Linked DNA regions of Aquabacterium sp. OR-4. The protein of the gene in region 2 binds, or shares a complex with, the protein of the main gene of each other region. Links are inferred from orthologs where the notes say so. Each region holds a gene or a part of one and is shown on either strand. Other genes may lie near its edges. The genes, in order: dnaN and dinB.

What was found.
Region 1: the proteins of dinB (region 2) and dnaN are in contact, whole or in part, in a solved structure (PDB 1OK7), measured with the Escherichia coli proteins. The link is inferred for Aquabacterium sp. OR-4 from one-to-one orthologs.

Annotation. Positions count from the first base shown.
Region 1 is NZ_JAOCQD020000001.1:230,522-233,792, forward strand. What follows is about bases 314-3,271. They hold dnaN (DNA polymerase III subunit beta), read right to left. Parts: upstream 2,367-3,271; coding sequence 1,260-2,366; downstream 314-1,259. Other genes in these bases: gyrB (DNA topoisomerase (ATP-hydrolyzing) subunit B), read right to left, coding at 314-1,142; dnaA (chromosomal replication initiator protein DnaA), read right to left, coding at 2,649-3,271. Also shown: more of gyrB, read right to left, coding at 1-313. UniProt on the Escherichia coli protein: Confers DNA tethering and processivity to DNA polymerases and other proteins. Acts as a clamp, forming a ring around DNA (a reaction catalyzed by the clamp-loading complex) which diffuses in an ATP-independent manner freely and bidirectionally along dsDNA.
Region 2 is NZ_JAOCQD020000002.1:961,778-965,057, reverse strand. What follows is about bases 205-3,171. They hold dinB (DNA polymerase IV), read right to left. Parts: upstream 2,288-3,171; coding sequence 1,121-2,287; downstream 205-1,120. Other genes in these bases: N4G63_RS16585 (DUF5666 domain-containing protein), read left to right, coding at 2,500-3,171; N4G63_RS16595 (cupredoxin domain-containing protein), read right to left, coding at 351-1,124; N4G63_RS16600 (YbaN family protein), read left to right, coding at 205-327. In the rest of the region: more of N4G63_RS16600, read left to right, coding at 1-204; more of N4G63_RS16585, read left to right, coding at 3,172-3,280. UniProt on the Escherichia coli protein: Poorly processive, error-prone DNA polymerase involved in translesion repair and untargeted mutagenesis. Copies undamaged DNA at stalled replication forks, which arise in vivo from mismatched or misaligned primer ends.

The DNA.
Region 1 (3,271 bases), on a different replicon or contig from region 2:
ACCACGCAGGCCAGGCCTTCGCGCATGTCGTCACCGGCGATCTCGACCTTGGCCTTCTTGGCCAGTTCGTTGTCGTCGATGTACTTGTTGATCACCCGGGTCATCGCCGCACGCAGGCCGGTGAGGTGGGTGCCACCGTCGCGCTGCGGGATGTTGTTGGTGAAACACAGCACGTTCTCGCTGAAGCCGTCGTTCCACTGCATGGCCACCTCGACACCGATGTTGGTGTTCTGGTCGCTCATCTTGTCGCCCAGGGCGTGGAAGATGTTCGGGTGCAGGGTCTTCTTGCCCTGGTTGATGAACTCGACGAAACCCTTCACGCCGCCGGCGTAGGCAAAGTTGTCTTCCTTGGCGTTGCGCTCGTCGACCAGGCGGATCTTCACGCCGTTGTTCAGGAACGAGAGCTCGCGCAGGCGCTTGGCCAGGATGTCGTAGTGGAAGTCGTTGTTCTGCTGGAAGATCTCGGTGTCGGGCAGAAAGTGCACCTCGGTGCCGCGCTTCTCGGTCTCGCCCACGATCTTCAGCGGCCGCACTTCGGCGCCGTCGCGCATCTCGGTGGGCATGTCCTGCGGAATGCCGCGCGCAAACTCGATCTGGTGCACCTTGCCTTCGCGGCGCACGGTCAGGCGCAGCCAGCGGCTCAGGCCGTTGACGCAGCTCACGCCCACGCCGTGCAGGCCGCCCGAGACCTTGTAGCTGTTCTGGTTGAACTTGCCGCCGGCATGCAGCTCGGTCAGCGCGATCTCGGCCGCACTGCGCTTGGGCTCGTGCTTGTCGTCCATCTTCACGCCGGTGGGGATGCCGCGGCCGTTGTCGACGACGCTGATGCTGTTGTCGCTGTGGATGGTGACGGTGATGTCGTCGCAGTGGCCGGCCAGCGCTTCGTCGATGGAGTTGTCGACCACCTCGAACACCAGGTGGTGCAGGCCGGTGCCGTCGCTGGTGTCGCCGATGTACATGCCCGGGCGCTTGCGCACGGCCTCCAGGCCTTCCAGGATCTGGATGCTGCCTTCGCCGTAGGCCGCCGAGGCTTCCGAGCCGGTGGAGGCCACCTGGCCCTGGGCCGAGGGCACCTCGCGCTGGGTCACGCCCTGGCTGTCAGCTTGCTTGCTCGGGTCCTGCGGGGCGGTGGGTTCGGTCATTGCTTTTCTTCAAGGCCGCGGAGCGGCCGCATTCAACGGTCTGGCTGGAACCCCCGCCTGGCGGGGGCAGGGGGTGCGCAAACGGATGGGCAGCATGCCCATGAGGTTCTGACTCCGTCAGATCCTCATCGGCATCACGACGTACTTGAAACCCGGCTGCTCGGGCACGGTGATCAGCGCGCTGCTGTTGCCGTCCTGCAGCTCGACCTTCACCATGTCGGCGCCGATGTTGCCCAGGGCGTCCATCAGGTACGTGACGTTGAAACCGACCTCGATGGCGTCGCCACCGTAGTCGATCTCGAGCTCTTCCTTGGCCTCTTCCTGCTCGGCATTGCTGCTGGCAATGCGCAGGGTACCGGGGTCGAAGTTCAGGCGCACGCCCTTGAACTTGTCGCTCGTCAGGATGGCCGCGCGCTGCAGGCTGGCCAGCAGCGGGGCACGGCCCAGCGTCACGCTGTTGCGGTGGTTCTTGGGCACCACGCGGTTGTAGTCGGGGAACTTGCCCTCGACCAGCTTGGTCACAAACTCGAGCCCCGAGAACGCGAACTTGGCCTGGTTGGCGGCAAAGCGCATCTCGATCACGGTGTCCTCGTCCTTGAGCAGGCGCTGCAGCTCGAGCACGGTCTTGCGCGGCAGGATCACCTCCTGCTTCGGGATCTCGGTCTCGAGCTCGGCCTGGGCCAGGCCCAGGCGGTGGCCGTCGGTGGCCACCAGCGTGAGCGTCTTGCCCTCGGCCACGAACAGGATGCCGTTGAGGTAGTAGCGGATGTCGTGCACCGCCATCGCGAAGTGCACCTGGTTGATCAAGGCCTTGAGCACCTTCTGCGGCACGCCGAACGCGGGGCCGAAATCGGCCGATTCGTTGACCAGCGGAAAGTCCTCGGCCGGCAGCGTCTGCAGCGTGAAGCGGCTCTTGCCGCCAGTGAGCGTGAGCTTGCTCTGGGCCGCGCTGAGCGCCACCACCTGGTCGCCAGGCAGCGAGCGCAGGATGTCGATCAGCTTGCGTGCCCCGACGGTGCACGACCACGGCCCCGTATCACCGCCCAGCGTGGCGTTGGTGCGCACCTGGATCTCGAGATCGCTGGTGGTGAACTCGATCGCGTCGGCGCTCTTGCGCATCAGCACATTGGCCAGGATGGGCAGCGTGTGCCGGCGCTCCACGATGCCGGCCACGGCCTGCAAGGCCTCGAGCAGTTCGTGTTGCGGCGCTTTCAAAACAATCATGTCTTCCTCTTTAAAGAACTGGTAGTTCTTAGTAGGGGGCCGGGCTGGCTGTGAACAAGGCTATTTTCACCTGACATTTCAACGCTTTACGGCCGGCCGAACCCTGTGGGCGCGAGGGCTGGAAGCATCGGGTTGGCCAACAACAACTCGATGGCGGCGCAAATCGATGTGGATAACAGCAGGCTTGTTCGAGTCTTGTTCACAGGTTTGTCATTTGACGGCAGTGCTACAGCCGGTGTATGCGCCTGGCGGCGCCCACAACGGGGTCGGCGGGGCGGCGGATCAGCCCTTGAGCGTCTGCTCCAGCACGTGCAGCTGCTGGTTCAGCTCGGTGTCCTTGGTGCGGTCGCCGCCGATCTTGCGCACCGCGTGCAGCACCGTGGTGTGGTCGCGGCCACCGAACAGCTCGCCGATCTCGGGCAGGCTCTTCTGGGTGAGTTCCTTGGCCAGGTACATGGCAATCTGGCGCGGCTTGGCAATCGAGGCCGGCCGCTTCTTGCTGTACATGTCGGCGACCTTGATCTTGTAGAAGTCGGCCACCGTCTTCTGGATGTTCTCCACGCTGATCTGGCGGTTCTGGATCGACAGCAGATCCTTCAGCGCCTCGCGTGCGAGGTTGATGTTGATGTCCTTGTGGCTGAAGCGGCTGTAGGCCAGCACCTTGCGCAGCGCACCTTCGAGCTCGCGCACGTTGGCGCGCACGTTCTTGGCCACGAAGAAGGCCACGTCCTCGGGCATCTCGGTGCCTTCGGCCAGCGCCTTGCGGATCAGGATGGCCACGCGCATCTCGAGCTCGGGCGGCTCGATGGCCACCGTCAGGCCGGCGTCAAAGCGGCTGGTGAGGCGCTCGTCGATGTCCACCAGCCCCTTGGGGTAGGTGTCGCTGGTCATGATGATGTGGGCGC
Region 2 (3,280 bases):
CTGCCCACCACGCCCTTCGTGCTGCTGGCGGCGTTCTGCTTTGCGCGCGGCAGCAAGCGCTGCGAGGCCTGGCTGCTGGGGCACCCGCGCTTCGGGCCGATGGTGCGCGACTGGCGCGAGCACCGGGCGATCCCGCTGCGCGCCAAGCAGCTGGCCTGGACGATGATGGCCATCGGCTGCGTGCTGGGCGGCCTGCGGCTGCCGCTGCGCTGGTGCTGGGTGCCGGCCGCCTGCTGTGCCGTGGTGGCCTGGTGGATGTGGCGTCTGCCCACGCGCCTGCCCGGGGCGCCGCGCCGCGCCGGGGCGGGCAGCGAACCGACCGCGTAGCGCCGGCCCCGCCGCGGGCGCAATCAGTAGGTGGTGTTGTAGTCGCGCGGCGGCGTGGGCGGGCTGCGGCGCGGCTTGGGTGCGAAGTTCAGCCGCGCCTCGGCGCTGGCCTGGCCGGCCGCCTGCACCCGCATCACCGGCTGCTCGACCAGCTGGTCGGGGTGCCACACGCGCAGCTGCACCGGGCCGTCGGGCAGGTTGGGCAGGGTGACCTCGCCGCGCTCGTTGCTCACCGCCACCCAGGGCGTGCTGCTGATCACCAGGTGGCCACGCATGGCGCCGTGCAGGTGGCAGCCCAGGGTCACCACGCCGGCCGTCTCGGCCTTCAGGTCCTGCGTTGCTTCCTTGCCGCCGCGCAAGGCGCCGAGGCGAAACTCGAACTGCTGCGCCGGCGCAATGCTGCCCAGCGGCCCGCCGGGCTGCGAGCGCACATGGTGGTCGTAGCGGTCGCGGTTGACGAAGCGCACCGTGGCCCCCACCGGCACCGCGGTGACATAGGGCAGAAACTTGCTGCCCTGCTGCACGATCAGCGCCGGCTCGGGCAGCGGCTGCGAGGGCCAGATGCCGGTGGGCTGCGCGCTCACCACCACATCGGGCGCGGGCTTGCCGTCGGCGTCCAGCACGCTCACCTGCAGCTGGCCGGCCTGTGCGTTGAGCGCGGCCTGGCCGCCCAGCAGGGTGATGGCCAGCAGGCTGCGCGCGGTGGCACGGCCAAGGGTGCGCCGGGCGAGGCCGTGGGTGCGCGGGGCGTAGCCGTGGGTGCGCGGGGCGCATGGGGGCAGGGCAGAGGGCATCATGGTGGCGCCGATGATAGAAGCGCGGCACGCTGCAGCGCGCCCACCCGCACCCCTAGCAGGCGCAGCCGGCGGCTCAGGTCCACACGCTTCAGGCACAGGCCGGCGGCCAGGCGGATGGCGCTGGCCTCGGCGGTGGGTGTTTCCACGGTCAGGTCGCGGGTGACGGTCTTGAAATCGTCAAAGCGCAGCTTGATGCCGATGGTGCGGCCGACATAGCCCTTGCGCTGCAGGTCGCCGGCCACCTGCTCGGCCAGCCGGGTGAAGATGGCGCCCAGCTCGGCGCGGTCGCGCTGGGCATGCAGGTCGCGCTCGAAGGTGGTCTCGCGGCTCATCGACACCGGCTCGCTGTAGGTGACCACCGGGCGCTCGTCGTGGCCGTGCGAGGCCTCGTGCAGCCAGGTGCCGTAGCTGCGGCCGAACTGCTCGACCAGCAGCGCCGGCGGCTGGGCGGCCACATCGCCCACGGTCTTCCAGCCCAGCGCGGCCAGCCGCGCGCCTGCCTTGGGACCGATGCCGTTGATGCTGCGCACCGGCAGCGGCCAGATGCGGCTGGCGATGTCGGCCTCGGTCAGCAGGGCCAGGCCGTCGGGCTTGTCGAGCTCGCTGGCGATCTTGGACAGCAGCTTGTTCGGCGTCACGCCGATCGAGCAGGACAGGCCGGTGGCCGAGCGCACGTTGTTCTTGATCTCGAGCGCCAGCGCGCGCACGCCGCCGTGCGGGTCGTGGCCCAGCGGCTCCTGCGCGCCGGGCACCTCGGTGAGGTCGATGTAGATCTCGTCGATGCCGCGGTCCTCGATCACCGGCGCCAGTTCGGCCACCGCGGCCTTGAAGCGGCGCGAGTACAGCCGGTACTGCTCGAAGTCGGTGGGCAGCAGCACCGCGTCGGGCGCGCGCACGGCGGCCTTCATCAGGCCCATGCCCGAGTGCACGCCGTAGTCGCGCGCGGCGTAGGTGGCGGTGGTGACCACGCCGCGCCCGGCATACCCGGCCAGCCGGGCAAAGCGCCGCTTGCCGTCGGGCAGGCACTCGGGCTGGTGGCGCCGGCCGCCGCCGATGACCACCGGCTGGCCCGTCAGCTCCGGATAGCGCAGCAGCTCCACCGAGGCATAGAAGGCATCCATGTCCAGGTGGGCGATCCAGCGGCGGCGCGGCGGCGAGCTCACGTCACCCCCTTGGCGCGCTGCGCCATCCCCCCGAGGGGGAATTCGCTCTTGAAGCGGTTCGGCGAGCTCATGCCCGGATTGTGGGTCGCGACAACTGGACATGTTTGCGTCACCAGTTCATCGATTAAATGTGCAAGTTGCACATATACTGGCAACGCGACATCGGCCCAGTCCTCTTGTGGGACGGCCTTCATCCTTGCCGGAGACCTGCCATGAGCCTGTTCGATCCCCTGCCGCACGACCCGACGCCCGCCGCGGCAGCCCACACCCCGGCCGCCCGGCCGCCGCGCCGCGCCCGCTGGTCTGACCGCCTGGCCTTGCCGGCCGCCTGCCTGGCGGCCAGCCTGGCCCTGCTGGCCGGCTGTGGCGGCGGCGGTGGCGAGGCCAGCACCACCAGCGCCTCGGGCAGCACCGTCAGCACGGCCAGCGCCACCGATTTCACCGAAGGCGCGATCACCGGCTTCGGCTCGGTCATCGTCAACGGCGTGCGCTACGACGACAGCAGCGTCAAGGCGGTGGATGACAGCGGCAGCGAGATCAAGATGGCACTGGGCATGACCGCCGCCGTCGACAGCGGCACGGTCGACACCAGCAGCCGCAGCGCCAAGGCCCACGGCATCCGCGTGGGCAGCCGCCTGCGCGGCCCGGTCGAGGCCGGCAGCCTGGTGATCAGCGGCAGCAGCGGCAGCCTGGTGGTGCTGGGCCAGCCGGTGGACGTGACCGACAGCACGGTGTTTGACGACACGCTGGCCGCCGGCCTGTCGGCGCTGAGCGACGGCGCGGTGGTCGAGGTGCACGCGCTGCCCGACAGCGCCACCGGCCGCCTGGTGGCCACGCGCATCGAGTCCAAGACCAGCGCTACCGCCTACAAGCTGGTGGGCACGGTGTCGGGCCTCGACACCACGGCCAAGAGCTTCAGCATCGGCGCGGCCAAGATCGCCTACGCCAGCGCCACCGCGCTGACCTCGACCCTGGCCGATGGCGCCACCGTGC